DNA from 3 places in the Nonomuraea sp. NBC_00507 genome. Region 3 is predicted to be linked to each of the others. Evidence: riboswitches for the same ligand, from Rfam matches in the RefSeq annotation. Region 3 holds a riboswitch; each other region holds the start of a gene.

Region 1 (9,918 bases), 150 kb from region 3:
GTGAGGGCATATCCGTCCTGGTAGCTGGTCTGGTGGACACGATCGTGTTGCCGGGCGAGGTGGTAGCTCCAGTAATCGTCGAGATGCCCGTTGGCGGTCAGCGCGCGGAGTTTTAACACCGCCTCGGCTCCGGTCAGGCCCCAGCGTGCTCCGGAGAGGTCGAATCTGTCGGCGATCAGATGACGGCAGGCGCCTTCGATCACGCCGGTCGCGATCGGCCATCCCTCCTGAAGCGCTTGTTGTAGCGCAGGTGTTCGGCGTTGTTGGTCAGGTAGCGGATGCAGGCGTCGATGCCGTCGCGGCGCCGGGCGGGTAAGGCGGTGGCTTGGGCGGTCAACGCGGTGATGACCTGGTCGGTGTGCCCGGCCAACAGTGCCAGAGCGTGCGTGGCGACCCAGTCCTCGGCGGCTGTGACTCCAAAGCGGCGATCTGCTCCTGGATCTCCTCGATCCGCTGCCGGGCCACAGGCTCCCGTCGCGCCAGTTCGTCGAGCAACGAACCCACCGTCACCACCGCCTTACACGCCTGTACCTACGGTAGAAGGCGGCACTCCGATCAAACAGTCATGACCACAAAAGCCCAGCTCAGACACTCAGCGAGAACGAGCTACACCCTTCCTAGCAGGGGATGTCACTCTCGCTGCAGCGTGGTTGGCGTGGGTGTAGTGAGGTGGGAGACGGGTAGGCCGGCGCTTTTCCAAGCTTGGAAGCCGCCGATGACATCGGTGGTGTTGTGCAGGCCGAGTTGTTGCAGGGTTGCGGCGGCCAGGGAGGAGGAGTAGCCCTCGTCGCAGAGCACGATCCAGGTGGTGTCGCGGCTGGTGGCCTCGGCGATCCGTCTGGTGCTGCTGGGGTCCAGCCGCCATTCGAGGTGATTGCGTTCGATGACGATGGCGCCGGGGATCTCGCCGTCGGCCAGACGTTGGTAATGGGGGCGGGTGTCGACCAGCCTAGCGCCGTTGCCGACGGCTTCGGCGGCTTGGAGCGGATCGAGACGGTGCAGGCGGGCACGTGCGACGGCGAGCATCTCGTCGATGGTCATGGGCGGATCTTCCTCTGGCTGAGGTGGGATGGGCGGGCTACCGCTGTGCATCGTGGCCCAGGTAGTCGGTCAGTACGGGTGCGAGGATCTCGGCGGGGACGACATGACCCTGCCCCTGGAGGACCTGGTATTGCCCATGCGGCATGGCGTCGGCGATCTGCCGGCCCGCCTCGACCATCCACTCAGCGCTGGTGCTGCCGCACAGGACCAGTGTCGGGATGGCGACGCCGCTGGCCTGCTCGATCGGTGTGCGGCCTGCTCTGCTGGTTTGGCTTAGGACCTCAAACGGATCGTGGGGAAGGGTGTGCGCGTTCGCCTGTGTCGCGGGGTCATGGCTCATGTGCTCGATCAGCTCGGGCGGCAGCCCGGTGAGGGCCAGGAACGCCGTGACCGCCTCGGCGCGGCGGTCCTGGGCGAGCAGCGCAGTGATGGTGGCGAGCTGGGCTTGCGTCCTATCGCGTTCTTCTTGGTCCTCCTGCAGGGAGAAGGGGGGCTCATGGAGGACAAGCCTGGTGATGGGCAGGCCGTGCGCGGCGGCGTGCAGCGCGAGGGCCGCTCCGGAGGAATGGCCGTACACCGCCGCCGTCCCTCCGGCCTCGGTGATGAGCGCCGCCAGATCTTCGATCTCGCGCTGGACCGCGTACGGTGCGGTGTCGTCGCTGTCGCCTCGTCCCCGCCGGTCGTAGTTGATCACTGTGAAGGTGCGCGCCAGTTCCTCGGCGAGGGCGCGCGTGGCTGAACGGTCGCAGAGCGCCCCGGTCACCAGGACGACCGGCGGGCCATCCCCGAGCCGATCGAAGACGATGGGAGTGCCGTCGGCCGATTTCACGGTGTTCATGCCGCTCCTGTTCGCGCGGTTGATTGATGTGCGTTCATCGGTAGGACTGTCACTGTGGGGCAGAATCGTCGCTTGTGAGCGACGTGTTTTCCGCACCGGCCGCGGACACGACAGCCCAGGATGCGGAGGATCTCGACCTGACCCGGGCGCGCGCCGGGACGATGCCGCCTTCACCCGCCTGGTGACGCCGTTGCGCCGGCAACTGCACGCGCATTGCTATCGGATGCTCGGTCGGCTCACGACGCCGAGGACGCTTTCCAGGACGCCCTGCTACGGGTCTGGCGGGGCTTGGCGCGCTTTGAGGGGCGCAGCTCGCTGCGCTCGTGGCTGTACGCGGTGGCCACTCGGACCTGTCTGGATCTCATCGCGGCCCGTAACCGGCGGGCTCTGCCGTTGGATCTCGGCCCGTCCAGCGACCGCGCCGTGGTCGACGGCGCCCCGCTGGCCGATGTCGCCTGGCTGGGCCCCTACCCGGATGCGGATCTGGCCGATGGGCCGGCCGCTCCGCATGCCCGCTACGAACAACGGGAAGCCGTGGAGCTCGCCTTCGTTGCCGCCCTTCAGTACCTGCCGGGCAACCAGCGTGCGGCGCTGCTGCTCATCGACGTGCTCGGCTTCGGCCCCAACCGAGGTCGCCACCATGACAAACACCTCAACTACGGCGGTGAACTCGGCCCTGGCGCGAGCTCGACGACGCACGCCTGCGCGACCTCGTCGCCAGGTCGCCATCGCGCTAGAACGCGGCGACGCCGACGCCCTGATCGGGATGCTGACAGAGGACGTCACCTGGTCCATGCCGCCGCTGCCGACTGGTACTACGGCATCGCGGCCGTCACCGACTTCGCCGTGCGGGTCCCCTGAAACGACGCTGGCGACATCTGTCGACCCGTGCGAACGGCCAGCCCGCCGTGGGTTTGTACCTGTGGGACGACGCTATGTGCTCGCACGTGGGCTGGATGATCACGGTCCTCACCTTGCGCGGCGAGCATCGCCGAGATCACCTCATTCATCGGCGCCGACCTCTTCACGCTGTTCGGGCTGCCGGCCTCGCTGACCAGGAGGTAGATGGGCAGGCTGGGACCGCGACAACCCAGCGCTTCAGGAGGGATGGCCGATCGCGACCGGCGTGATCGAAGGCGCCTGCCGTCATCTGATCGCCGACAGATTCGACCTCTCCGGAGCACGCTGGGGCCTGACCGGAGCCGAGGCGGTGTTAAAACTCCGCGCGCTGACCGCCAATGGGCATCTCGACGATTACTGGAGCTACCACCTCGCCCGGCAACACGATCGTGTCCACCAGACCAGCTACCAGGACGGATATGCCCTCACTGCTTGATCGCTCCGGTCACTGAGAACGAGCTACACCCTTCCGACATTTAATCCCAAATTCGGGCAGGCTAACCACCAGAGGCACGCCTGCATCGGTCAATCACGCGTGAGGTGTGGTCGGGACAAGGTGAACGCGTTCCGCAAGCATCGCCTGAAAGTCCGCGCAACTGGCAAAGTCCTCGTGGTCGCAGTTCAGCGCGCAGTCGATCAGCTCGAGCGACGCCTGCGCCTGAGCGATACGCCGCTCCAGGTCGCCGCGATGGCGGTGGAGGATCTTCCGCCGGACGACCGGGTCAGAGGTGGTGAGCATCGCGCGGAGATCTTCCAAGGCGATGCCTGCTTCCCTGGCTCGCAGGATCACCGCGATGCGGTAGAGATCGTCGCGGCTGTAGCGGCGGCGTTCACCCTCGACACGCATGGGAGCGAGCAGTCCCATCGACTCCCAGTGCCGCAAAACGTGGGGTGCCAGTCCGAAGCGGGCCGCCACTTCGCCGATCGCCATCTCCGGATTTGACCTCATGTCGACATTAAGTCGCATGGTGACGTGTATGTCGAACCACACAGAACTCATCAGGCTGCTCGACACCGCCGACGCCATCCCAGCCGCCGCGATGCTGCGCGCTCGCTCGTACGACCTGCTCAGGCTCCAGCCGGGAGATGTCGCCGTCGACGTGGGCTGCGGCGCAGGCCGGGCGGTGGCCGAGTTGCGCGACAAGGGGATCAAGGCCGTCGGCGTGGACACCAGCGCGGAGATGATCGGGGTTGCCCGTGCGCGCTGGCCCGGCGCGGATTTCCACGTCGGGAACGCTTGCGAGCTTCCCTTCCATGACAGCGAGATCGCCGGCTACCGAGCGGACAAGGTCTACCACGAGATCGCCGAGGCTGCCCGGGCGCTGACGGAGGCCAAACGTGTGCTGGCCCCTGGCGGCCGGATCGTCCTCATCGGGCAGGACTGGGACGCCTTCATCATCGATTCCGATCATCCTGTGCTGACACGGACGATCGTGCATTCCCGTGCCGACCTGACCTCCAATCCACGCGCTGCCCGCGGCTACCGTAATTTGCTGCTGGACGCCGGCTTTCATGAGGTGGAGGTCGAAGTACACGTCGGAGTCTTTACCGACGGGATGATGCTCGGCATGCTGACCGGCATCGCCCAGGCCGCTCACGCAGCCGGAGTCATCACACGCGAGCAATATGAGACCTGGACGGGCGAGCAGACCCGACGTGCCGAGCAGGGCCGGATGTTCCTCGCGCTGCCGCTATTCGTCGCCTCCGCCACACGGGGCGAGGAATAGCCAGGGGGATGCATTCGCGAGCCAGTCGGTCCACGTGATGCGGTGGGCGCGGCTCCTGCGGCTTTGTTTCGGCGTCTCTCGAATGCGCACGGTCGAGCATCCAAGCTAACCGGTCGACGGGTGACTATCGCGCCCCGGCGGTTTGCGGGCCGCGAGCCGCTCAACAATGCCGATCTTGAATCGGTCATGGCGTTCGATGCTGAGGCCTTGCTCTCGTACCGCGTCGATCGGGCGCCGCAGGAAGTGTTCCTCGCCCAAGGGGACCGTGACGAGTTCGAGCAGGCGTTGCACGGCGCGGGCGGGCCAGGCCGAGGCGGCAACGTGATCGGCGAGCAGCAGAAGCCCGCCGGGCCGTAGCACGCGCACCATCTCGATGACCGCTCGGCGATGATCCTGGATGGAGCACAGGGAGAAGGTGCAGACGACGGTGTCGAAGGTGTCGTCGGCGAAGTCGAGCGCCTGCGCGTCGCCTTCACGCAGGTCGGCCTGCAGGCCGAGCTTGGCCGCCCGCTGCCGGGCGCGCTGGAGCATGGCCGGGCTCCATTCGATCGCAGTCAACCGAACGTCCTCGGGATAGTGCGGAAGGTTGAGCCCCGTACCGATGGCCACCTCGAGCACGTCGCCAGCGGCCTGGGAGCAGATCCAGGCGCGGGTGTCGCCGAAGACATGCCGGTCGAAGAATCCCATCTCCTTGTCATAGGAGCGGGCGTGCTTGTCCCAATAGCGACGTAGGCGTTCGGTGCGCTCGTTGGAGGCCATGGGTGGCTTCTACCCTCTCTCGAACGCCTTCCAAGGACGGCACCCGAGCGGGCACCATAACCGCCGTCCTGAGCCGGGCACGTGGCGCGCAGGTGAATGGTGTCGCCGACGCCACCCGTACGCGCCCGTTGATTCGTCTTTCCTGGGCCGGCCGACCTAGCCGGAACCGCAAAGGCGGGGAGAGTCCTACCCCGATGCCGCTACCTGTGGACTGGTCGACAGCCGAGGAATTGCACGCCGGAGGGGACTCTTGACGGTTCAAACGCAACGGGTGGTGCAGGGAGCCGCACCGCGCCCCCTGCACCACCCGTGCTTCCCCGACCATCGCAACTGGCAAGGAGTCTGTTGGCCTTCTTGCGGTCAGGCCGACTTGTATTCGGGGTGGCCGTAGCCGACGACCTGGGACTTGGGCCGGATACGCTGCTCGACCTTGCCGTTCCCGGTGTTGCCCTCGATCGTGGTGATCGTGCCGTCGCCGTTGTCCTTCTTCACCAGGCCCATGTGGTCGATGCCAGTAGTGCTCTTGCCGTTCCAGTCGAAGAAGACCACGGAACCGGGCTTGGCCACGGTGTCCCACCGGTTGTTGGCCTGGAACCACTTGGCCCAGGTGACGGTGTAAGCGTCCCAGCCGACCGTCGGGCGGGCGCCGGCTTTCTCACCCACCCAGGAGACGAACATGGCGCACCACGGGGCGTTGGCGTAGGCCTGCACGCTGCCGCCGTCGCGGGACAGGGTCTCGGCCGCCCGCGGGGAGGACATGTACCAGCTGTGGAACGGCGTGCCGCCGCCGGCAGCGTTCTCCGTCACGCCGATCTGCGACTCGGCGATCTTCAATATGGCGTCGGCGCTCACCTGAGCGGCACCCTTCTGCGGGATTGCCTGGGAGGAGACGACGTTGGATCGCGAGGATTGCGCTGTGGAGTGGTGGTCGGCGGCAAAGGCCGGGCTGCCGGCAAAAGCCGCGCCGGCTGCCACGCTGATCCCGGCGGCGAACAGGGAAAGGCCTGCGGGCTTCAGGGCATGGGGGATGACGTTCTTGGGCATTACTTGGGATTGCTCCTTGCTTCCATGCCGCCTACCGGGTTAGCTGACGGGTTCGGGCGTGGAAGTGCCCTACGGAGCGCACCGGTATGGAGCGCGCCGATTCACCCCAGGGAAATGGGTCCCCGGCTCCGCGAGATCGCGAATTCGGCGGCCGCGGTCACCTTCACGAACATGATGTTCGCGCTGGTGAGACACGGTCTCGGCAATACGGAGGCGTCACACGGCATGAAGTGCTACCAGGCGTACGCCCTAAGTCATTGAAGGTAAGCGAATGGCATAGAAAGATGCAAGCCGGGTTCGAATGAACGCAACAGAATCCCCTACGGCGTAGGCGATTGCGGCAAAATTCTTTACCTACATCCGATCGTAGAAGGGGTTTACTAGGGCACTTTGCGCGCCGTTCAGGACACATCGCGCAGGGCCGGGGACGAGAGTTGTTTCGTAAGGACCGCCACGCCCGCTAAGCCTGCAACGGGTCAATGGGGAGCACGTGACGTGCCCACCAGTGGGACACCTGCGGGACCGGGGCCGCTTCGGTGAGGCCGGGCGCATAGTCGTCGAACGAGAAGTCGTAGACGTATCCGACGATGACGCCTGGACGACGCAGTTCGGCGAGTCGTTGCACTCTGGCCAGCCCGCGTCCACGCTGCATCGGAAGCCCTATGATCGTTGGGTGGCAGCGATGCCGGGGCCTTAACTACTTGCGCAGCCAGCAGGCTTTGCGAGCCTGCCCGCCCATTCGCCGGGCTGCCGGTCGCTGAGGCCGAACATCAAGTAGCGGCCGCCGGGCGGGGTCACGGAGTTCAGCCCGTTGGGGAAGGCGACGGGGCCCTGGTCGTTCCGCTTCACGTGGGGCCATGGGTCCGTCACAGAGCCTGTACGTGCTTTGTACTGCAACACTCGGCTTCGGTCAGGGAGCCGCCTCTAACGTCCCCCGCGGCCATCGTTTCGGTGAGGAGTGGAATGGCTGGGTAGGGAGGCGGACACGCGGCTGCCTCCCCACCCGCTCGTCACGGGCGAGGTGCCCGGCGGTCCCGGCGCGCCTCGAGCTCTTCCGCGCTCACCGGTATGACCACCGGCTGTCCGGGCGCACAGAGCAGCGTGGCGAGGTATACGGTTTCGCCGTCCGAAAGGTTGTTGCCGCCCTGGTAATGGATGACGTCGCCGCCCGGCTCCCAGAACGTCTCCCCGGCCTTGATGACGCGCTCCGGTTCGCCCTCCAGCTCGAAGAGCATCTCGCCCTTGACCACGTACCCGAACCCGGGGCCGGGGTGGCGGTGCGGCGGGTTACCCGGGCTGCCAGGCGGCAGAGTGATCAAGACAGTCGTCGCCTCAGCATTGTCGGGGATCGGTGCGTTCGGGACCGACGCGAGGATCTGCACCGTCGGCGACGGCGGAGTCGTATTGGTGTCTTCCATGCTCATGATGGGAAACCTCACCTTCTCCGGTTGTGTTGGTTCTCTTCAATAAGGACAAGGCAGCACAGGGATCTGTGACAGCCGAATTATGGCCGCCTTGCCCTCGACCCCGGTTCAAGTCAGGGAGCGTGACCGATTTACGGTCATGGAGGTCTGGCCTCCCGAGTTTGGTGCTGCTGGGTTTGCGGTAGCGCGTCCAGCACCCCCCGACCTTGGACGTCGCAGTGAACTCCGGTTTCTCAGCCCAGGTCGAACATCACCGCCCCTCCGGGCCGATCTGCCCGTACAGCAGCGGCTCCCAGAGGTTGCCGCGGTGGTGGACTTCTCGATCTGCTCGTACTGCTTGGCGAGCCTCCGGAGCCCTCCGCCGTCTTGGCGACCGCGCCGAGCCAGACCAACGGCCGAGGCGGGTCTCACAACCCCATTCGAGCGTGCCCCCACAATGGGCGGGACGATCCTGGCAGCGGATGCGACAGCGACTCCTCCCTCGGTTCGAATCCTCGCTGCCGCCAGGTCCTGATCGAGTACGCGCTCATGAGCCCCCGCTCCGCCCAGCCCTCGCGGTGACGCTGACCGCCTGGGGCCCCTAGATGGAGGTGAAGAAGTCGCCGGACCCGCGGGTCGACGATTTCCTCGAGAAGTACGTGCACGGCAAGCGGACTCCCGAACCGGGGCCCCTACACCGCAGGGAAAACGGCATGACCTCAGCCCGACGCGGGAGGCGGTAGCTGTCAGGTTGGCCCTTCCCTGCCCGGCGACTCGGCGGTCCTCAGCCTGGTGGCGTAGAACACCGCCACGGCCTCGCAGTGTGATGAGAATCACGATCGCGCCGTCATGCGACATCTCCGTGGACCCGTTCGGGGGTGTTGGTCCGGATGGCCTGCCGCCTCATCCCTTCAGAAATGGGGGATCCGGAGCATTGGGCCCGCCGCTTTGTGTGGAGTAGGTGTGCAGCGTGTTGAAGCTGTGCTATATGGGAAGTTACGCCCGCGGCGCCGAGCAGCAGTTAGCATTCACGGCATGGTTACGGCCTGGTCACGCTCCGGCTTGCTGCGGGCCCGCATTTCTGCGGGGCCGCTGGGTTTGCTGTGGTTGGCCGCGCTGCTGCTCGGCATCCTGTTCACACATGGACTGAGCGCGGGGGGCGCCAAGGGGCATCTGACGGCCGGTGTGACCGCGCCGGCGTACGCATCCGCCGGGACCCACCAAGGTCACACGAGCGGGGCCGCACACAGTGACGATGTCGCGTATCCGTCGCTCCAGGGCATGGCGGCCGAGGACCGCCACGATGGTGACGGCTCTTCCCATCCGGCTCAGCAATGCGTGTCCGGCCAGCCGCCGCAAGGCCCTGATATGGCCGCGCCTTGTCTGGCCGCGCTGTATTGGGCGCCGGCCACGCACGCCTACGCGGTGGGGAAGTCCGGCCCGTCCCGGCCCGAGTCGGTGGTTCCCTCATCGACGGGTTTAAGAGGTTCGGTAGTTCAGCAGGTCTAGATTCCGGCGCCCGCGACTGGTCGCCGCCTCCTGAGAATCGCCAGTCCTCGGCTCCGACCGGCTGGGTCGGACAAGTGCGGCCAGTTCCCGTCACTCCAGACGCCCGTGCGCCGCGCTGCCGTGCGGGATCTGTCTTCTCCGGTGTCTACCTGGAACTTTGCTGATCTCTGTCAGCCGCTCTGTCCACAACCGTGAGCAGCGGCTGCCAGCTGGAGGAACCATGCCGTTCCACTCCCTTCCTTACCCTCACATCGGCCGCCCCGCTGCCAGTGCTTCGTGGCTGCTCCGGCTGATGATGGCCGTCGTCTTGGGCGGTCTGCTGCTGTGGGCGTTCGCCTGTTCTGCCACGCATGACAGCAACGGTCATACGCATGGCCGGACGCCGGTGTCGGCCGGCCACCTCGCGCTTGCGGCAGAGGCCGTCGAGCCAGAGACGCCCCACGGCCCGCATCCGCACCCCGGCTCTGGGTGCGCGCCGTACGCGGCCAGCCATGTGCTGCTGCAAGCCCGGCCGTTGTTCACGGGCCCGGCCTCCCTGACTGCCTTCGCCGCAGTCGCGGTGGGAGTGACTGCCACCGTGGCTGTCCGGCAGCCAGTCGCGCGTCCCAACGGCACCAGATCCCGGATACGGCGTTACGGCCGAACCAGACTCTCCGACGTCTGTCGGTGGCGGATCTAGACCAGGGCTTTCGCAGCC
Region 2 (9,918 bases), 480 kb from region 3:
GAGCGGGTCCTGGGGATCAACAGGACAATACGCCCAGTTAAGGCAAGCTGCCGTAGTCGTCACATCCGCGGTAACGAACGACTTGACGGTGGCATCACCGCCGTCGGCGCTCAGCCCGATCATGCGACCGGTGAACCCGCCGGCCACCTCGGTGGAGGTCGCCGTGGACCACCGCCTCGGCCTGGTCCTGACCCACCGTCGGCACGATCATGAGCCGATTGTTGACATCGAGCCGTGCGGCGCGGATCAAGCCGGCGCACGAGCCTCCGATCGAGGGCGATGCGGGTGAGCCAGCCCAGGCCGGCCGTGAAGAGCGGCGGGCACACGATCGGCCCGAAGGTGTAGCCGACCAGCACCATGAGTGGGATCCACCCGCGGTTCACGGCCTGGTGGAGAGCGCTGAGCGGGCGAGGGCGCGGATCTCCTCGTGGCGGTGGTCCAGATCGATCTGGGCCAGCGCGCCGACCAGCCACCCGAACTGCTCGGACTCCTCATACTCCGCCAGCTCGGCCAGGTCTTCGGGGGTGCGGCCCAGCCCCGAGCTTGCGCGCCGCGGACAGCGCCTGCGGATCGGCGATAGCGGCCGGCAACGGTCTGGGCCAGCTCGCCGAGAACCTCCGCGGTGCCCCGCCGCACGCCCTTGCCGAGGAGTTCGGCCCGCTTCTCGTACGGCGAGGCCGCCAGCTTCTGCGCAGTGTCCCACCGGTCGCGCAGACGCTGGGCCGCCTCCACCGCCACGTGGTAGTCGTCGCTGCGGCGCAGCAATATCGACAGATAGAGCAGCTGGAACAGCCGTCCCGGACTGTTGGTCACCGGGAACCCATGCGGCTCGGCGAAACCGCGTCCCACCTCGCGCAACAGCCCCCGGACCAGGCGGCGCTTCTCATCGACGTCCATCATGCCGTGCCGCCTACCCGCGGCCGAGGCGGCAAACGCCCGTGCCGACTACGAGCCGAAACGAGGGGAACCCTTGACGGAGAGAGAATTCCGACAAAAGCGGCATGCTGCTGGAGTGGCGATATGAGCGGAGGCCATCGCGCGATGCCGCACACCGCGGACATCGCGGTGGAGGCGTGGGGGGACAGCTGCGAGGAATGCCTCGCCGAGGCCGTGCGGGGCCTGGTCGAGAGCTTCGCCGACATCCGGGACGCGCCGCCGGGCGACGGCGTGGACCTCACGGTGACGGCACAGACTGACGAGGACCTGCTCGTCGAGGTGCTGCAAGAGGTGATCTACCAGATCGAGGTGCACGGCCGCCTGGTCGTGGACGTGTCGCCCGGCGCGGCCGGGCTGCGGCTGGCCACCGTCCCGGCGGAGTCGGTGGAGCAGGTCGGCGCCATGCCGAAGGCGGTGACCGCGCACCACGTGCGCTTCGGGGAGACAGACGGGACATGGCGGGCACACGTCGTGGTCGACGTCTAGCCCCACGGGACTTGCGCGGCGAGCGGCTAGCCCTTCACGACGCCGACGGGCGCCAGCTTGGCCACTTTGCGCGCCAGGCCCGCCTGTACGCAGACCTCGACCACCGCGTCCAGATCCTTGTACGCCTGCGGCGTCTCCTCGGTCAGCCCGCGCGGCGACGCCCCGCGTACGGCGATCCCGGCACGCTCCAGCTCGGCTCGCAAGGTGGCCGCCCTGGTGGTCTTGACCGCCTGGTGGCGGCTCAGCCGGCGACCGGCCCCATGGCAGGCCGAAGCGAACGCCGGCCCGCCCGGCACGCCGGCCAGCACGTACGACCCCACCCCCATGGACCCAGGCACCAGCACCGGCTGCCCCAACGGCCGCAGATCGGGCGGCAGGTCCGCGTGGCCGGGTGGCAGCGCCAGCGTCGCGCCCTTGCGGTGCACGCACAGCTGCCGCGTCCCGCCGTCCACCTGGTGGGTCTCCAGCTTGGCGAGGTTGTGCGACACGTCGTACAGCAGGCTCAGGTCGCCGTGGCCCGTGACGCGGTCGAAGGCCCGGCGGGCGGCCTGGCCGAGCAGTTGCCGGTTGGCCCTGCCGTAGTTGGCGGCCGCCGCCATCGCCGCGAGGTAGGCCCGTCCCTCGTGCGACTCGACCGGCGCACAGGCCAGCTGCCGGTCAGGCACGCGGATGCCGTACCTGGTCATCGCCGCCTGCATGGTCTTCACGGCGTCGGTGCAGATCTGGTGGCCCAGCCCGCGCGACCCCGTGTGGATCATCACGCACACCCGGCCCCGCCACAGCCCGTACGCCTCGGCGACCTCCTCGTCGTACACGTCGGCGACGGCCTCGACCTCCAGGAAATGGTTGCCCGAGCCGAGGCTGCCGACCTGCTGCAGCCCGCGCTCCCGCGCCCGGGAGCCGACTCCGGCCGGGTCGGCGTCGGCCACCGCGCCCCGGTCCTCGCAGCGCTCCAGGTCGCCGGGCTCGCCGTGGCCGCGCTCGACGGCGTACCGGGCGCCGCCGGCCAGGATGTTCTCCAGCTCGGCCTGGCTGTGCAGCCGCCACACCGCGCCCTTGCTCATGCCGCGCGGAACCGACACGTCGAGGGCGTCCATCAGCTTGTCCAGGCGTGGCCGCAGGTCGTCCACGTGCAGGTCGGCGAGCAGCAGCCGGACGCCGCAGGAGATGTCGAACCCCACCCCGCCCGGCGAGACCACCCCGCCCGCGGCCACGTCGGTGGCCGCCACGCCGCCGATCGGGAACCCGTACCCCCAGTGCATGTCGGGCATCGCGTAGGCGGCCTCCACGATCCCGGGCAGGGTCGCCACCGCCGCGACCTGGGCCAGCGCCTGATCCTCCGACGGGTCAGGCAGCAGCTCCCGGGTCGCGAAGACCACGCCGGGCACCCGCATGCCGCCCTCGGGCTCGATCCGCCACCGGTACGGCCGCTCCTCGACCAGTTGCATCATCACGGTCACCTTGCCGTCTCGCCCTCCCGCCCCGCCTACCCACACACCAGCCGGGGAACGCCGCCGATGCCAGGTGAGCCTGTTTTCCGCCTGACCGACGTCGGGCTGACGCCCCGCATCCGGCGTGGCACGCGGGTGCTCGGGCTGACGGCGGCCGTCGCGACCCACCGCGCGGCAGGCGTGACGATCGAGCCATCGGAGCTCCGGACCTGCACACGGCCGAGTGGGCCGAAGCCTAAGCTTCGAGGGTATGCATCCGGAAAGCATGTTCGGCTGGCCGACCAGGACCGACAACGACCCCGCCCGCGTCGCCCTCCTGCTGCCCGGCCGTGCCTACGTCCCGGCCCGGCCCCTGCTGCACTATGCCAAGACGGTCTTGACCGCACACGGCTGGACCACCCAGGAAGTCTGGTGGCAGCCGCCGGACCTCCCGCCCGACGACTATCCCACGTGGGTGATCGACCAGGTCACCCGGTACGTCGAACAGGAGGTCGACGCCCGGCGCGTGCTCCTGGTGGGTAAGTCCCTGGCCAGCTTCGCCGCCTCGGTCGCGGCCGACCGCGACCTGCCGGCGATCTGGCTCACGCCGCTCCTGCATCACCCTCAGGTGACCGGCGCATTGCGCCGCGCAAAGGCGCGCACCCTGCTCGTCGGCGGCACCGCGGACACTGCTTGGAAGTCTGAGGTGGCCCGTTCCCTCCCAGTCGAGCACCTGGAAGTCCCGGGCGCCGACCACGGCCTGGAGACGCGAAACCCGGTCGGCTCGGCGGAGGTGCTCGCACGTGTGACGGCGGCCATGGAGTCCTTCGTCAGGAACCTGTGACAGCTCATGAAACGACCCCAGCCGGCTGCGCCGTAGCGCACGACAGCGTTGGGATCAGGCCCTGCCAGGTGGCCGTACTGGTCGGTTGCGCGACCTTGCCCGGCCTGGAGCCGAAGAGCGCCGCGCGCACCCGGGGCGTTGACGCGACGCGCCCCCGAAGACCTCGCCGACGCGGTGCGCAAGGTCTGTCGGGGCATCCGGGTCGTCGACCCGGTCCTTGCCACCGAGTCGTTGATCCACGGGATCAACCCGCTGGCGGCGCGCGAGCGGGAAGTGCTGGTCGCGGTCGGCGCCGGACATGCCATCGCCGAGGTCGCCAAGCTGCTGCGGCTCTCCGAGGGCACCGTGCGCAACCACCTTTCGGCGGCGATCGGCAAGACCGGCACCCGCAGCAGGAGCGAGGCCGCGGCGGTGGCGAGGGAACGCGGCTGGCTGTAGGCAGGTGGAGGACGTTGGAGAGCGTCGTTTCCAGCCCTTGACTGGGAATCTATCCGTTTGTAGCCTTAATGTCAGATATGTACCCAGATAGGGTATTTGGGGTATACGTCCGACTTGTCGGTTCGTTACCCGACCATCGCCAGACGCATCACAGGACGGACCTGTGACCGCTGAATCCGCCTTGCGCGGAACCGGGGACCCACATCCCTTGGGGTGAATCGGCATGCCATGCCGTAGGGCAGCTTCCACGCCCGAACCCGTCAGCTAACCCGGTAAGCGGTATGGAAGCAAGGAGAACCCCCTTCACGATGGCCATGCATCGTACGATCCATGCCCCCAAGATCAACACCCCCGCCGCCGGCACCTCCCGCGCTCTGCGCAAGATCACGGCCACCGTGTCACTGGCTCTGGTAACCGCCCTGGCGGGTGCTGGTCTCGCGGGTCCCGCACAGGCGGACGGCTTCATCGAGGGGCGCGACATGTCCCACTACGAATCCACCTACGACTGGGCCGGCAGCGGCGTCCAGTTCGGCATCGTCAAGGCGACCGAAGGCACCGACTTCATCGACAGTTCGTTCGCGCGTCACTGGGCGGAGGTCGGCAAACTTCCCATGGTCCGCGGTGCGTACCACTTCGGGCACCCGGCCAACGACCCCGTCGCCGAGGCCGACTTCTTCCTCTCCGTGCTGGACACGCAGCCCGCCAAGGCCGGAGACCTGCTCGTCCTCGACCTGGAGACCACGGACGGTCAGTCAGCGGAGCACGTGAACACTTGGGCCAAGACGTGGCTGGAACGGGTGAAGTCCAAGACCGGAGTCACGCCGCTGTTCTACGCCAACTACAACTTCGCCGAGCAGTACGGCCAGGGGCTGGGCGAGTACCCGCTGTGGGTGGCGCACTACAGCAAGGCCAAGGGCACGGTCGCCACGCCGACGCACTGGAAGACGTGGGCCATCCACCAGTACACCGACGACCCGTGGGACCAGAACGTCTCCTCCCTGCGCCAGGACCAGCTCCGCGCCCTCGGCCGGAAGTAGCCGGAGTCCTGCTCGCCGGTCGCGGACCCCGGTACCGGGGCCGCGACCGTGGCCGGATCAGCCCCTCATGATGGGCACGGAGCAGTCGTGGTGGAGAAGCGAAAGGCCGTGCGTGCAGGGGCGCCCACCAGGTTGTCCCAGAATCGGCGCGGGGTCAGCGGGGCCCTTGTGGCGTCGAGCAGATCCCGGAACCGGCCGGTGGCCAGCTCACTCCTGATCCGCTGCACCTCGGCCTGGAGCCGCTCGTCCGGCAGCCGAGTGCCGGGGGCCATGTAGTCGGCGAGGACGTACGCGGCGGGAAGCGGCTTCTCATGCCCGACCCGCTGCCCGCACGCCAGCGCCATGTGACTGCCGAGGGCGTTGGCCAAGCCGAGCTGGTCCACGACGAGGACGTCCAGCGGGAACGACGCCCCCAGCGTGCCGAGGACCTTGCCTGCCACGGCCAGGCGTGCGGGCTGGTCGGGCCGGAGCGGCACCGGCACCGTGTCCGGCACATGCAGACCGGTGGCGTGCGCGGCGCTCAGCGGGTTCGGACTGGCCCGAACATAGGGCGTGGCGGTGACCGGATGCGGGTCCTTGGTCTGGACTACGTAAAAGCCGCGCTCGTCCGCGATTCCCTCCGGCCCGACGGCTTGTTCGTACGGCACGTCGAATGCCACGGCGCAGACCACGGCCCACAGCGTCACGACCGTGCACGTGAGCGCGGTTACGGCACGCAGGGGGAGGACCATGGCGGGGAGCAGGACAAGCAGCAGCACCGGCAGCATCATCCGGCCGTGCATGAAGTCGCCGCCGACGCGCAGGACATAGAGCAGCATCAAGATCCCCGCCAGGAGCGGGGCCATCGACACGATGAGATCGCGGCGCGTGCGGAAGGCCCACAAGGACAGCGGGATGACCGCCAGCAGGGGGCCGACCAGCTGATAGGTCAGCACGGTGTCTCCGGCGTAGAGGAGACCACGTGCCCACCGGGCCTCGCCGGCCTCTTTGGCGAGGGCGGTGTTGGGCACGAGCAGCCCGTAGTAGCCCATCCGGAAGATTTGATAGGCGGCCGGCAGGGCCAGGGACATCGCGAACCAGCGGGCGGCGGGCCACCATCCCGGCCACCGCAGGACGAGCAACGCGCCGAAGAAGATCGGGTAGACGAGGGCCAGCTCCGGCCGGACCAGAGGCGCCAGACCGAGGACGAACACCAGTGGCAGCACCGGTCCGCCGGAAGCCGCCCGGACCAGCAGCCACCACGACACACTGATCCACAGAAAAGCCAACCCGGTCTCCAGACCGGAGGTCGCGTACTCCCAGAACGGCGGCAACGCGAGCACGACCAGCACTCCAGCCGGCAGGAACCAGCGCGAGCCACCGTGCAGCAGCATGGCGCCGACGACGGCGAACGTCACGGCGCCGACCGCGCACACCAGGCCGAGCAGCACGGAGACGTAGGCCACGTCCCCCTGGGTCAGCCAGGAGATCAACGCGATCAGATAGGTCCAGGCGGTGCTGGTGTTGGCCTCGACACGCTCACCGATGTTGAAGACCGGCCCATGACCCGACAGCAGCTGCTGGACGGTCCGCACAGCGATCAGGCCATCGTCGCTGATCCAGCGGTTCTGCCACCCGGCGAAGGCCATCACGGCCGCGGCCGCCACCGTGATCACGCCGTTCCATAGCCGTGCCCGTCGCGGTGATCGCGTGGCTGCGGGAGCGCGATCGGCGTAGATGAGCGGGGGCACGGCATCCTCCATACATCGCATCCACCACGGGGCTTCCACCCCTGGGTGTGGAGACCGCTCGTTGAACAACGACTGCCACCGTAGTTGACCGCTCTTTGTGCGGTGCCGTGTCCTCCCGTTCATCGCAGGCCCCGGTGTCGGCGACCCGAGCTGCCATGATGTCTGAGTTTCTCGAAGCCGTCGCCGGAAACGGAGAACAGACCGTGCGCATCGCTCTCGCCGGGCTCGCCACCAGCCATCCCTACACCGACGCCCGCACCCTGGCCCGCCATGCCGAGCTCGTCGTGTGGGAGCAGGATCCGGAGCGGCTGCGGCGGTTCACCGATGAGCATCCGCGGGCGAAGGTGGCGGGGAGCCTGGCCGAGATGCTGGCCGGCCCGCTCGACGGGGTGGTGCTGACCGTGCCCAACCCTCAGGTGCCGCAGGCGCTGGCCAAGGTGCTGGAGACGGGCGTGGCCTGCTTCGTGAACAAGCCTGCCGCGGCCAGCCGGGCCCAGCTGGAGCAGCTCGATCGGCTGCCGGTCCACGACCGCGTGCTGTCCAGCTCTGTGCTGCGGTTCGCGCCGGCCTTCGCGGGAACACGGGTCGATCGGGGCGAGGTGCTGGCCGTGCGGGCGACCGTACGGCATGACGTGGGGATCTGGGCGACCGGCTACAACGCCTGGCAGGACACGCCCGGCGAGGGCGGCGGGACGATGGTCACCATGGGGATCCACGGGGTGGAGCTGCTGGTGGCGCTGCTCGGTCCCGACGTGCGGCTGGCAGGCGCCGCGGGGGCGAGGCGGCACTACGCGACGCTTCGGTCGGAGGACACCGGAGTGATGGCGCTGCGCTGGGATGACGGCATCACCGGCACAGTGGAGATCCTCGGCGTCTCGGAGTCCGAGTCCTACAGCGTCACGCTGCACAAGCGCGACACCACCGAGACGATCGTGATCGAGGGCGGGGACGATCCGGTTCAGGGGCTCGGGTACGAAGGGACGATCGAGGCCTTCCTCGCGATGGCAGGCGGCGCGCCCAGCCCGGTGCCGTGGCGGCACACGAGGGCCGTGCTCCAGGTGCTGGTCTCCGCACGCGAGATGACCGCCTGACCAACCCCCGGCCCGTTGACAGGCGGACTCTGTCCCAGTTACGGTCTGGACCGTAAATGAGAGGAGACCGTGTGCGGACGACAGCGGAACTCGAGGAGCGGCTGGCACGGCCGACGGCCGGGCTCGTCGACGATCTGGGCAAGCTCGAAGGCGACATCATGATCCTCGGCGCGGGCGGCAAGCTCGGCCCCAGCCTGGTACGCCTGGCCTTGAACGCGGTCCAGGGCGAGCGGCGGATCATCGCGGTGTCCCGCTTCTCCGAGCCGGGCCTCGCCCAGGCGCTCCAGGACGAGGGCGCCACCGTGGTCGCCGCGGACGTCGCCGACGAGCGGGCGCTGCGCGAGCTGCCGGACGCGCCCAACGTGGTGTTCCTGGTCGGCGCCAAGTTCGGCACGCAGGGCCGCGAGCACGCCACCTGGTTCACCAACGCCTACCTGCCGGGCCGCGTCGCCGACCGGTTCGCCGGCAGCAGGATCGCCGCGCTGTCCACCGGGAACGTCTACCCCCTCGTCCCCGTCACCGGCGGCGGCAGCACCGAGGACTCGCCCACCGGGCCCGTGGGCGACTACGCGATGAGCTGCCTGGGCAGGGAGCGCGTGCTGACGCACTTCGCCGAGACGAACCGCACGCCCATGTCGCTGATCCGCCTCAACTACGCGGTCGAGCTTCGCTACGGCGTGCTCGTCGACCTCGCCCAGAAGGTGCTCGCGGGCACGCCCATCGACCTCGCGACGGGCCAGGTGAACGTGGTCTGGCAGGGCTACGCCAACGAGGTCGCGCTCCGGTCGCTGCTGCTCGCCGACGTGCCGCCGTACGTGCTCAACGTCACGGGCCCCGAGCTGATCTCGGTCCGGCAGGCGGCGCGGGCGCTCGGCGCGGCGCTCGGCAAGGAGCCGGTGTTCACCGGCGAGGAGGCGCCGACGGCGCTGCTGTCGAACGCCTCCCGATGCCATCGCCTGTTCGGCTACCCCGAGCTGACCCCCGCCGAGCTGATCGAGCACACGGCGCGCTGGGTCGCCGGCGGCGGTCCGCTGCTGGGCAAGCCCACCAAGTTCGAACGCCGCGACGGACGCTTCTGATCCGCGTGCTCACTTCTCACGACCAAGGGGGATCTCACGTGCTCGGCACGGCTCCGCAGGCGCAGACGTCTGTGCGCGACCTGTTCAGGCGCGGTCTGGTGATTCCGGCGCATCCTCTGGCCCTGACCGAGGACAGGAAGCTGGACGAGGGGCGCCAGCGCGCGCTGACGCGCTACTACGTCGAGGCCGGTGCGGGCGGGCTGGCGGTGGGCGTGCACACCACGCAGTTCGCCATCCACGGCACCGGCCTGCTGGCGCCCGTGCTCGAACTGGCCGCCGGCACGGCCAGGGAGTCCGGGCGCGAGGTGGTGCTGGTGGCCGGCGCGACCGGGCCCACGGCGCAGGCGGTGGCGGAGGCGGAGCTGGCCAGGTCGCTCGGCTATCACATGGTGCTGCTCAGCCCGTACCGGGAGCTCGACGAGGACGGGCTGATCGAGCGGGCGCGGGCCGTGGGCGACGTGCTGCCGGTGATCGGCTTCTACCTGCAACCCGCGGTGGGCGGACGCCCTCTGTCGCGCGATTTCTGGACGAGGCTGGCAGCGATCGAGTCCGTGGTGGGCGTCAAGGTCGCGCCCTTCGACCGCTACCGCACCCTCGACGTGCTGCACGGCGTCGTGCGGGCGGGCCGGGCCGGGGAGGTGGCGCTCTACACGGGCAACGACGACCACATCCTGGCCGATCTCATCACCTCACACCGGGTGGTCGTGGACGGGCGCGAGGTGCAGGTGGAGTTCGTCGGCGGCCTGCTCGGCCAGTGGGCCGTCTGGGTGCGGCGCGCGGTGGAACTGCTGGAGGAAGCCACGCTGGCCCGGTCGGGAGACGACGCGGCGGTACGCCGGCTGCTCGG
Region 3 (9,918 bases):
TACACCCCCAGGCTCCGGCGACGGGGGCTGAAGCCCGAGAACGCGAACGTCTTGTTCGCCAGGTCCACCGACACCTGATCGGGCAGCCCGGTGACGTCGAGGTAGCCCTGCAGCCCGAAGCAGCCGCGGTCGGGCGTGCAGAAGGGCCCTGGGGCACAGCCGGATGAGCCGGGCGCGCAGCCGCCGTCCACCAGCGACACCCCGCCCGGCAGGGCCGGCGCGGCGCGCATCTTCTGCAGCGCCCCCGTCTTCCCGAGCCAGGCGCGGGCGCGCACGTCGAGGCGGGAGCCGGAGTACGTGAGCTTGCCGTCGGCGACCGAGACCGCCAGGCGGCCAGGTACGGGCCCGAGACTGCCGGCCAGGCCGAAGCGCACGTCGCCCTGCGTGACGTCGGCGTCCACGGCGAGGGTCTGCCTGGCCGAGCGGAAGTCGGCGGTGAACCCCTGCGCGGCCGGGCTGAACTCCACCTGCGACAGCCCCTTGACCAGCACGCTGGCGTCCAGGTCGCCGGACGCCTGGTCGTAGTGCGCCGCCAGGTGAGGCCCCGTGGGCGACGTGGCGTCGTCGTGGTTGGTGAAGGCCAGCGCCGCCGAGCCGACCGGGCCCGACAGGCCGCGGAAGCGGTACGACGCGGCGTTCCACGAGGCGTCGAAGCGGGCGGGCACGCCGGTCACCTCGGCGGCGGCCCTGGCGTAGCGGTCGCCGAGCTTGGCTCTGGCAAGGGCCGACACCTTGGCGACCGGCGTGTCCGAGTTCCAGGTGAGCGTCTGCGCCTTGGTGTCGGCGACCAGCTCGACGTGCTTGCGCACGCCTTCGACGGTGGCCCGCAGGTCGTCGCCGGTGCCACCGGTGGAGGTCACGTGCTCTTTATTGGCATAAATCTGTATTTGGCGGATCTTCGAGGACGCGTCGATCTTGACCGTCGTGCGTTCGCCCAGCTGCCACGACGCCTTCACGTCGTCGCGCACGCCGAGCACGGTGCCGTCGATCGTGGGTCCCGACTTGACGTTCGCGTACGCGGCCCGCAGCTTGTCGATCAGACCGCTGGCCTGGTATTCGGCTTTCCTGGCCGCCGGGTCGAGCGTGACGTCCACGGTGGCGGGCGTGTTGGAGATCTCCAGCCGGGCCAGATGGGCGCCGTCGATGCTGGCCGCGCCCACGAACGACCGGCCGCTGGAGTCCACCTCCAGGTGGACGTGGGGCGCGGCTCCGTACGTGACCTCGAACCCGGACAACCCCGTCAGCAGCCCCGACACCCCGACCGCGGCGCCGTTCTTGATCATGGTGACGTGGCCGCCACGCGGGCTGGAGATCGCGCCCTCGTTACGCTGCAGCACCACCGCGAACCTGCCGATGGGCGAGCTGGTCGAGTGCGTGACGCGGTGCTCGGCCAGGTTGTTGACCAGGCGCACCTTGGCGGGCAGGTCGCTCAGCTCGGCGCGCAGGACGGTCTTGTCGGCGTTCCTGTCGAAGAAGAGCAGCTCGGCGGCGCCGGCGCGGGGGCGGCCTGAATCGACGGACAGGGTCTGGCGGCCGTTCGCGGCGGCGTACTTGGCGGTGAGGGTGGGCGGGACCTTCCGGAGCTCGGCGCTCACCGCCCTGGCCAGCCGTCCGTCGCGGTAGGTGTAGTGGTGCACCCGGGCGCGGGCGACGGGCGACGGGCCGGCGAAGCGGATCTCGCCGCCCGCCAGCCGCACTTCGGCACGGGTGGGCATCCGGTCGAGCACGGCCTGGGTGAACTGGCGTCCGGTCACGGCCAGCGCCTCCAGCTTGGCGGGCGCGGAGGCGGTGACGTCGAGTGTGGGCGGGTCGAGCGCGGCGCTCACGGTGAGCTTGTCGGTGGCCGGCGTTTGGCGCAGGCTCACCGCGCTGCGGCCCGTCAGCCCCGCGATCACGGCCGCGGACGCGCCCGGATCCTTACGCCGGACCGAGGCCTTGACCCGCTTGCCCGCCAGGTCCACGGTGAAGGTGCCCCAGTCGTAGTCCGACAGCGACGAGCCGCGCCGCAGCCCGTCGAACCCGACCGACACCTTGCCGTCGTACTCCGCCCAGACCTGCGCCTTGAGGTTCTCCCGCGTCAGCCGCTTGACCGCGAAGCCCAGCCCGACCGCGCCCTCTGCGGGCATGGCCGCCGGGACCAGGTCGGCGGCCAGGTCGGGCAGGCCGTCGCCGGTGACGTCGGCGGCCGCGGGCACGCCGACGGGTTGCTGGATCGAGCAGGACACCGGCACCTCGGCGCTCTGGACGCAGAGCCGGTACGTCAGCCCCGGCACGGCCTTGCCGAGCCCGTCGAACACCTTGACCACCGCGGCCAGCGGCTTGATCAGCGACAGCGTCTCGGCCTGCGCGGTGTCCGGCAGGATCTTCCGCACGTCCGGCACCTGCCCGCCCACGCCCTCCTCCTCCAGAACGGCGGCGGCGTCGGCGGTGACCTGGTTGATCAGCCCGGGTCCGGCGGCCGTGGTCACCTCGGGCTCGGCGGGGCCCACCTGCGCGTTCACCGCCGGCCGGACCGCGAGCGACGGCCGCGTGGGAACGGTCACCGTGGCGGCCGGCGGCTCCTCGACGGCGGGCACCGGCCGGACCGTGACGGCCGTCCCCGCTGATGTGCGCACCTCTGCCTGGGCGGCGGGCGGCACGGCCACCAGGACGGCGGCGGCGATGGACGTCGAAGCGAGCACGCGCAGAAGGGCGTGCGGCATGAAGCTTTCTCCCCCGGACCGGTCTAATTCATCCCATCAGAAACAATGGTCACGAGACGACCATATTTCCTCACCGGTAGTCAAACCGTCACGGAAATGGAACTCCAACCTCCGGGAGAACCGCAGACCCCTCAGGAGTGCTACGGACGCAACCGCGGCCACCACCCAGGCACGTGAGCGCCGAGCGGGAGCGGCTTGCCGCGGCGTCAGGACGCGTCGCCGGGCGGCATCACCACCGCGTCAGGGCCCGGGAAGACGAGCTGCTCGTGCCCGTCGTCGTAGCGGACGACGAAAGGCGGCGAGCCGCCGGCGCCGCGGACCTCGATGATCTGGCCCTTCCTGTCTTTCTGACCGACGACGTGGCCGTGCACGAGCAGGATGTCACCGACATTCGCGTGCATGATCGCTCCTCTCAGCTGGACAAGGACAACTTTGAGGTTCCTCCCCACCTTGCATCAGCCGTAGCACCGAGGGAAGGCCGGCATCCGGGACCTCGGCATCTTCTCCGGCGTGGCCTAAGGTTGACGTATGAAGGCTTCTTCAAATAACCAGGTGTCGGATCTTGAGAGCTGCAGCACCCGGGTGGTGGACGCCGAGCGGGTCGCGGTGGTGCGCTCGCGCATGCCCGGTGACGGTGATCTGGCGGACACCGCGGATGTGTTCGGCCTGCTGTCCGATCCCGGCCGGTTGCGGCTCTTGCTGGCGCTGCTGGAGGGCGAGCTGTGCGTCTGCGATCTCGCCGTGGTGAGCGGGCTGAGCGAATCGGCCACCTCACACGCGCTGCGGCTGCTTCGGGCGCATCGCGTGGTGTCGGTGCGGCGGGCCGGCCGGATGGCCTACTACCGGCTCGACGACGCGCATGTCCGGATGCTGCTGGATCTGGCGGTGGCGCACACCGAGCACACGCAGGCCATCCATCCTGAACGCGACGGGCGCAAGCAGGGCTGAGCTCGCCTGCGGCTCGGCGGCGGCCGACAGCCCGTCGTGTTGACAGGCCCGTGACAGATGTCGCTATCGTTCATATGTGAACAGCTATTCAGGAGTTGAGAGCGCAGGCCGGCCCGCCCGCCACCGGCCTGGCGACGTGCGGCTCGACCTGTCCGGCAACGTTCGCATGCATCTAGGCTCTCGAGACGGCGAGGTCACCGGATGAGCGCCGGGCACGGACACGGACATGGCCACGCCGGCGGCCGCCACCGCTGGCGGCTGGCCGTCTCCTTCGTGCTCATCGGCCTTTTCTTCATCGTCGAGCTCGCCTTCGGGCTGCTGTCGGGATCGCTGTCCCTGCTGTCGGACGCCGGGCACATGGCGGCCGACGTGGTCACCCTCGGCGCCGCGCTGGTCGCCACCCGCATCGCCACCCGGCCCGACACCACCGGCCGGCGCAGCTACGGCTCCTACCGGGCGGAGGTGTTCGCCTCGTTGCTGGCCGTGGCCATGATGCTCGGCGTCGCCGTCTACGTCGTCATCGAGGCCATCAGCCGCATCGGCGGCACGGCCGAGGTGTCCTCCGGGCCGATGCTCGTCGTCGGCGCGATCGGCCTGATCGTCAACGTCGTGGCCCTCCTCCTCCTCCGGTCGGGCGCCGCCGAGAGCCTCAACGTGAAGGGCGCCTACCTGGAGGTCGTGGCCGACACCGCGGGCTCGGTCGGCGTCATCGTCGCCGGCTGGCTCGTCGCCACCACCGGCCAGCCTGTCTGGGACACCCTCGTCGCCCTGGCCATCGGCGCCTTCGTCGCCGTCCGCGCCGTCTCCCTCGGCCGCCAGGTCTTCGCCGTGCTGGGTCAGCACGTGCCGGAGGGCGTCGACGCCACCGCGGTCGCGGCCGACCTGTCCGCCATCGACGGCGTATGCGACGTCCACGACCTCCACCTGTGGACGCTCACCTCCGGCATGAACGTCGCCACCGCCCACCTGGTCACCAGCGACCCGAACGACAACCACGCCGTCCTGGACCGGGCCCGCGACGTGCTGCTGCGCCGCCATCACATCGCCCACGCAACCCTGCAGGTCGAGCCGACCGATCACCAAGGATGCGACGAACTGGGCTGGTGAGTGGTTAAGGGCGCAAAAAAAACGGGTGGTGCAGGAGTCTTTCCTGCACCACCCGTTATTTTCTGGCGACCTGCCTTGGGGTCAGGCCTTGTACTCGGGGTAGCCGTAGCCCACGACGTGGGCCTTGGGCCGGATGCGCTGCTCGACCTTGCCGTTTCCGGTGTTGCCCTCGATCGCGGTGATGGTGCCGTCGCCGTTGTCCTTCTTGACCATGCCGACGTGGTCGATGCCGTCGGTGCCCTGGCCGTTCCAGTCGTAGAAGACGACGGCGCCGGGCTTGGCCTCGGCGCCCCAGTGCTTGTTGGCCTGGAACCACTTGGCGTAGCTGACGGTGTAGGCGTCCCAGCCCATCGTGGGGCGCGCGCCGGCCTGCTCGCCGACCCAGGAGACGAACATGGCACACCACGGGGCGTTGGCGTAGGCCTGCAGGCTGCCGCCGTCGCGGGCGACGGTCTCGGCTGCCCGCGGGGAGGACATGTACCAGCTGTGGAAGGGGGTGCCGCCGCCGGCGGCGTTCTCGCTCACGCCGATCTGCGACTCGGCGATCTTCAGTACGGTGTCGGCGCTCACCTGGCCGGCGCCCTTCTGCGGGATGGCCTGGGAGGCGGGGAGGTTGGACCGCGCGGGTTGCGTGGACTGCTGGTCGGCGGCGAAGGCCGGGGATCCGGCGACGACGGTCGCGGTCATCCCGGCGGCGACCAGGGAGAGGCTTGCGGACGTCAGGGCACGAGCGAAGACGTTCTTGGCCATGGGTGAAAAATGCTCCTAGCTTCCATGCCGCCTACCGGGTTAGCTGACGGGTTCGGGCGTGGAAGTGCCCTACGGGGCGCTCGTATCGAGCGCGCCGATTCACCCCAGATGAAGTGGGTCCCCGGTTCCGCAGATTGCGAATTCGGCGGCCGCGTCATGGTCACGGACTCGAAGGTCCATGCCGATGAGACGCGGTCTCGGCAATACGGAGGACGTTACGCGGCACTGCCAGGCGTACGTCCTGATTCCTCAAGGTAAGCGAACGGCATAGAGAGATGCAAACCCCGATGGGGTGCAGGCAACAGAATGCCCTATGAGATAGGCGATCGGGGCGAAATCTTTTACCTACTCCGGGCCGTTGACGGGGTTTGCCAAAGGCGCCCGGCAACGGCGACTTCTGCCCGGCCAGGAACCGTCATGGCGAGCGCTGCGTGCCTGGTCATAGCCTCACGGGAATGCATTGGGCCCCGCTTGCGCTATCTGTGGATAGATATATACCTTTTGCGTAATCGCGGTATACGTTGTGGCGAGCTGTCGTCACCGTCGTTGCCGTTTTGTTGACCGGACCGCGCGTCCCGAGGGGATCTCTGGGATGGCGTTCGTCCGCCGAATCCGCGCCTCGCGGAGCCGGGGATCCCCATCTTTCTGCGCGCGTAGGGCGCTTCCACGCCCGAACCCGTCAGCGAGCCCGGTAGGCGGCATGGAAACAAGGAGTCAATACCCCATGCCCAAGCCCCGGCTTGCCGCAGTCGCCCATTCCCTCAAGGCCCTCAAGAACCGTCTCGACCTTCCCACCAAGGCGCTCAGCCTCGCCGTCGGTGGCGCGATCCTGGCCGCAACCGCCGCCCTCACGGGTGTGGTCGGCACAGCCATCGCCTCATCCCCTGAGCACAGTCCGGTGCAGGAGGCTCAGCCCGCGTCCCGATCCCTGGCCTTCGGCCTGGACATCTCCAACCACGAGCCGCTGTACGACTGGAGCGCGAGCTCGGCCCAGTTCGGCATCATCAAGGCCACCGAGGGCACGAGCTTCCGTGACGCCTCGTTCGCCAGGCACTGGCGCGAGCTCGACAAGAAGCAGATCGTGCGCGGGGCCTACCACTACGGCCACCCCGGCAACGACCCCATCGCCGAGGCGGAGCACTTCCTGTCCGTGGTGAACTCCCAGCCCGCCAAGCAGGGCGACCTGCTGGTCCTGGATCTGGAGACCACCGACGGCGAGTCCGCCGGCGAGGTCAACGCCTGGGCGAAGGCGTGGTTGTCGCACGTCAAGGCCAAGACCGGGGTCACCCCGATGTTCTACAGCGGCTGGAACTTCGCCGACACCTACGGCAAGGGCCTGGCCGAGTATCCGCTGTGGGTCGCCCACTACAGCAAGCCCAAGGGCGCGCTCACCCCGCCCGCCGACTGGAAGTCGTGGACCATCCACCAGTACACCGACGTCCCGGTCGACGAGAACGTCTCCGCGCTGACCACCGAGGAGCTGCGTGACCTGGGCCGCCCCGCCGCCTGACACCCTCCCCTCGGCCCACGGTCGCGGACGCCGGGGGTGGCGTCTCCCCGTTCGCCACCCCCAAGGCCCTCAGGGACGGATGAGGACCTTCAGCGCCTCGCGGGCGGCCATCGCCCGATAACCGTCCGGCACGTCCTCCAGGCCGACCGTGCGGTCGAAGACACGGCCGGGCTCGATCGTCCCGTCGAGCACCTCGGGAAGCAACTCCTCGATGTACGCGCGAGCCGGCGCCACCCCGCCGGTCAGGGTGAGGTTGCGCAGGAACTCGGCAAATCCCATCGGCACCTGCTCATACTGCGGCACACCGACCCGGCTCACCGCTCCGCCGTCGCGGGCCACGGCGAAAGCCGTCACGATCGCCTCTTCGGTGCCGACGCACTCCAGCACCGCGTGGGTGCCGTCGCCTCCGGTCAGCTCACGTACCCGTTCGACGCCCTCCTCGCCCCGCTCGGCGACGACGTCGGTGGCGCCGAACTCGCGCCCCAGAGCGGTGCGGCCCTTGTGCCGGCCCATGAGCATGATGCGCTCGGCACCGAGCCGCTTGGCCGCGAGCACCGCGCACAACCCGACCGCGCCGTCGCCGATCACCGTCACCGAGGTGTGCGGCCCGACGCCGGCCGTCACCGCGCAGTGGTGGCCGGTGGGGAGCACGTCCGACAGGGCGAGCAGGGACGGCAGCAGCGGAGAGTCCTCGCCGACGGGCAGCTTGACCAGGGTGCCCTCGGCCTGCGGCACGCGTACCGCCTCGCCCTGGCCGCCGTCCACGCCGTCCGCCGCCCAGAAGCCGCCGTGCCGGCAGGACGTCTGCAAACCCTCGCGGCAGAAGTCGCAGGTGTTGTCCGACCACACGAACGGCGCCACCACCACGTCGCCGGTCTTCAGCCGGGACACCTCCGCGCCGACGTCCTCCACCACGCCGAGGAACTCGTGGCCGATGCGTTCGCCCAGCTCGGTGGCGGGCCTCGCCCCGTACGGCCACAGGTCGCTGCCGCAGATGCATGAGCGCAGAACGCGCACCACGGCGTCCGTGGGGTGCTGGATCTCCGGGTCGGGGACGTCCTCCACGCGAACGTCACGGGCACCATAGATCAAGGTTGCTCGCATGAGGGCCTCCCCGTCGTGATTCTCCCGTCGTCACAGGTACCCGGGGCCGGCCGAGATCGCGTGATCGGCGCGTCTGCACCAGGTCCGTTGTCGTTAAAAACGCCCCGCATTGACATGCAAGTCGCTACTTGCCTATCGTGGGGTCCGTGGGCGACGTGTTCAAGGCCTTGGTCGACTCCACCCGGCGCAAGATCCTCGACGAGCTGACCGAGAAGGACGGGCAGACCTTGTTCGAAATCTGTACGCGCCTGGCGATGAAATATCAGCTCGGCTCCTCGCGGCAGGCGATCTCCCAGCACCTGGACGTTTTGGAAGCCGCCGGCCTGGTGGAGACGCGCCGCGAAGGCCGCTACAAATTCCACTTCATCAATACGGCGCCGCTCGAGCCCATTGTCGACCGATGGCTCAGGCGCGCCCCGAAGGAGTCACCATGAAGATCCACCTGTCCAGCGTGTTCGTGGACGATCAAGAACAGGCCATGCGCTTCTACACCGACGTGCTGGGCTTCACGGTCAAGCACGACATCCCGCTGGGTGAGGACCGCTGGCTCACCGTCGTGTCGCCGGACGACGTGGACGGCACCGAACTCGTCCTCGAGCCCTCCAGCCACCCCGCCGTGCCGCCCTTCAAGGAGGCACTGGTGGCGGACGGCATCCCGATGACCTCGTTCGCGGTGTCGGACGTGCATAAGGAGTACGAGCGTCTGAAGGGCCTCGGCGTGCGCTTCACGCAGGAGCCGGCGGTCATGGGACCGGTCACCACGGCCGTCTTCGACGACACCTGCGGCAACCTCATCCAGATCGCCGCCCAGGGATAGCCACCAGCGGACCAAAGCGCTGTTCTCTGCGCCGATGGTGCCGCGCCGGGGCCCGGTGAGGTGGTGGCGCTTCTCCGATGGAGCACCCCAAGGAAGGCGGGTTGAGCGGAAGAATGCGTCCTATGTCTCAGGCGACCCTGCGCACCGACCGCATCACGCTTGTTCCGCTGTCCGACGAGCACCTTGAGCACGAGATCGAACTCGACGCCGACCCCGAGGTCATGCGTTACCTCGGAAACGGCCGTGCCCGTAGCCGTGAGGAGGTTGAGGTGCTCCATCGCCGGCGGCTCGCGGTCGCGAGCCGCGTGGCGGGGCTTGGCTTCTGGGCCGGTCTCGTCGACGGGGAGTTCGTCGGCTGGTGGATCCTGGAGCCGCCCACGCGCACCGACCAGGGCCCGGTCGAAGGACAGGCCGAGCTCGGGTATCGGCTCCTGCGGCGCCGCTGGCGCCAGGGTCTGGCCAGCGAGGGAGCCCGCGAGCTGATGCGCCATGGGTTCGAAGACCTTCGGCTCACCCGGATCTTCGCCGAAACCATGGCGGTCAACACCGCCTCCCGCGCGACGATGTCGGCCATCGGCATGCAGCACACCCGTACCTTCCACATGGACTGGGAAGATCCGCTCCCCGGCAGCCATCTTGGCGAAGTCGAGTATGCGATCAGCCGGGAGCAATGGCTCGCCCACCGAGCGGGCACCCCATAGGGCCACGTCAGCGGCGGCCCTCCCGGCATCGAGGACGGGCTACGTCACCGCGACCACCGCGTAACGTTCGTCGTCGATCTCCTTGCCCCACAACGCCGGGTCGGCGAGCACCTCGACGCGCACGTCCGCGAGGTCGGCGACGGTCAGGCGCACCGCCGCCACCAGATCGCCCGCACGCACCCCGCCGTCCCACGGCATGCCCGCCTCTGATCCCGCCTCACTCCGCGAGCCCTCACCGCTCTCGCCGGGCGTGCTCCAGCGCCCCTCCACGAGGACCAG

Evidence for each region. Region 3 has a riboswitch for cyclic di-AMP ahead of OHA25_RS41705 (glycoside hydrolase family 25 protein). Riboswitches for the same ligand answer to the same signal wherever they lie in the genome.
Region 1: linked by a shared signal. The riboswitch ahead of OHA25_RS40940 (CHAP domain-containing protein) and the one ahead of OHA25_RS41705 (glycoside hydrolase family 25 protein) in region 3 are both predicted to bind cyclic di-AMP.
Region 2: linked by a shared signal. The riboswitch ahead of OHA25_RS43965 (glycoside hydrolase family 25 protein) and the one ahead of OHA25_RS41705 (glycoside hydrolase family 25 protein) in region 3 are both predicted to bind cyclic di-AMP.

Annotation. Positions count from the first base shown of each region.
Region 1 is NZ_CP107853.1:8,487,409-8,497,326, forward strand. Features, by position in the region: gene OHA25_RS40900 (hypothetical protein) at 1-203, opposite strand, end outside; gene OHA25_RS61620 (hypothetical protein) at 200-370, opposite strand; gene OHA25_RS40905 (rhodanese-like domain-containing protein) at 631-1,041, opposite strand; gene OHA25_RS40910 (alpha/beta fold hydrolase) at 1,079-1,879, opposite strand; gene OHA25_RS40915 (sigma factor) at 2,093-2,740, shown strand; partial or broken gene OHA25_RS40920 (ISKra4 family transposase) at 2,976-3,215, shown strand; gene OHA25_RS40925 (helix-turn-helix domain-containing protein) at 3,309-3,710, opposite strand; gene OHA25_RS40930 (methyltransferase domain-containing protein) at 3,757-4,506, shown strand; gene OHA25_RS40935 (class I SAM-dependent methyltransferase) at 4,612-5,265, opposite strand; gene OHA25_RS40940 (CHAP domain-containing protein) at 5,626-6,309, opposite strand; cyclic di-AMP (ydaO/yuaA leader) riboswitch at 6,323-6,469, opposite strand; gene OHA25_RS40945 (hypothetical protein) at 6,770-6,961, opposite strand; gene OHA25_RS40950 (cupin domain-containing protein) at 7,320-7,727, opposite strand; gene OHA25_RS40955 (hypothetical protein) at 8,748-9,221, shown strand.
Region 2 is NZ_CP107853.1:9,121,837-9,131,754, reverse strand. Features, by position in the region: gene OHA25_RS43990 (hypothetical protein) at 247-900, opposite strand; gene OHA25_RS43985 (archease) at 1,021-1,422, shown strand; gene OHA25_RS43980 (RtcB family protein) at 1,449-2,873, opposite strand; gene OHA25_RS43975 (hypothetical protein) at 3,124-3,696, shown strand; gene OHA25_RS43970 (response regulator transcription factor) at 3,835-4,134, shown strand; cyclic di-AMP (ydaO/yuaA leader) riboswitch at 4,293-4,428, shown strand; gene OHA25_RS43965 (glycoside hydrolase family 25 protein) at 4,443-5,171, shown strand; gene OHA25_RS43960 (hypothetical protein) at 5,237-6,901, opposite strand; gene OHA25_RS43955 (Gfo/Idh/MocA family protein) at 7,105-7,992, shown strand; gene OHA25_RS43950 (NAD-dependent epimerase/dehydratase family protein) at 8,064-9,071, shown strand; gene OHA25_RS43945 (dihydrodipicolinate synthase family protein) at 9,110-9,918, shown strand, end outside.
Region 3 is NZ_CP107853.1:8,639,814-8,649,731, forward strand. Features, by position in the region: gene OHA25_RS41680 (hypothetical protein) at 1-2,702, opposite strand, end outside; gene OHA25_RS41685 (DUF1918 domain-containing protein) at 2,909-3,103, opposite strand; gene OHA25_RS41690 (ArsR/SmtB family transcription factor) at 3,255-3,650, shown strand; gene OHA25_RS41695 (cation diffusion facilitator family transporter) at 3,852-4,757, shown strand; gene OHA25_RS41700 (CHAP domain-containing protein) at 4,839-5,507, opposite strand; cyclic di-AMP (ydaO/yuaA leader) riboswitch at 5,521-5,665, opposite strand; cyclic di-AMP (ydaO/yuaA leader) riboswitch at 6,102-6,220, shown strand; gene OHA25_RS41705 (glycoside hydrolase family 25 protein) at 6,232-7,017, shown strand; gene OHA25_RS41710 (zinc-binding dehydrogenase) at 7,087-8,121, opposite strand; gene OHA25_RS41715 (ArsR/SmtB family transcription factor) at 8,268-8,555, shown strand; gene OHA25_RS41720 (VOC family protein) at 8,552-8,938, shown strand; gene OHA25_RS41725 (GNAT family N-acetyltransferase) at 9,061-9,639, shown strand; gene OHA25_RS41730 (class I SAM-dependent methyltransferase) at 9,679-9,918, opposite strand, start outside.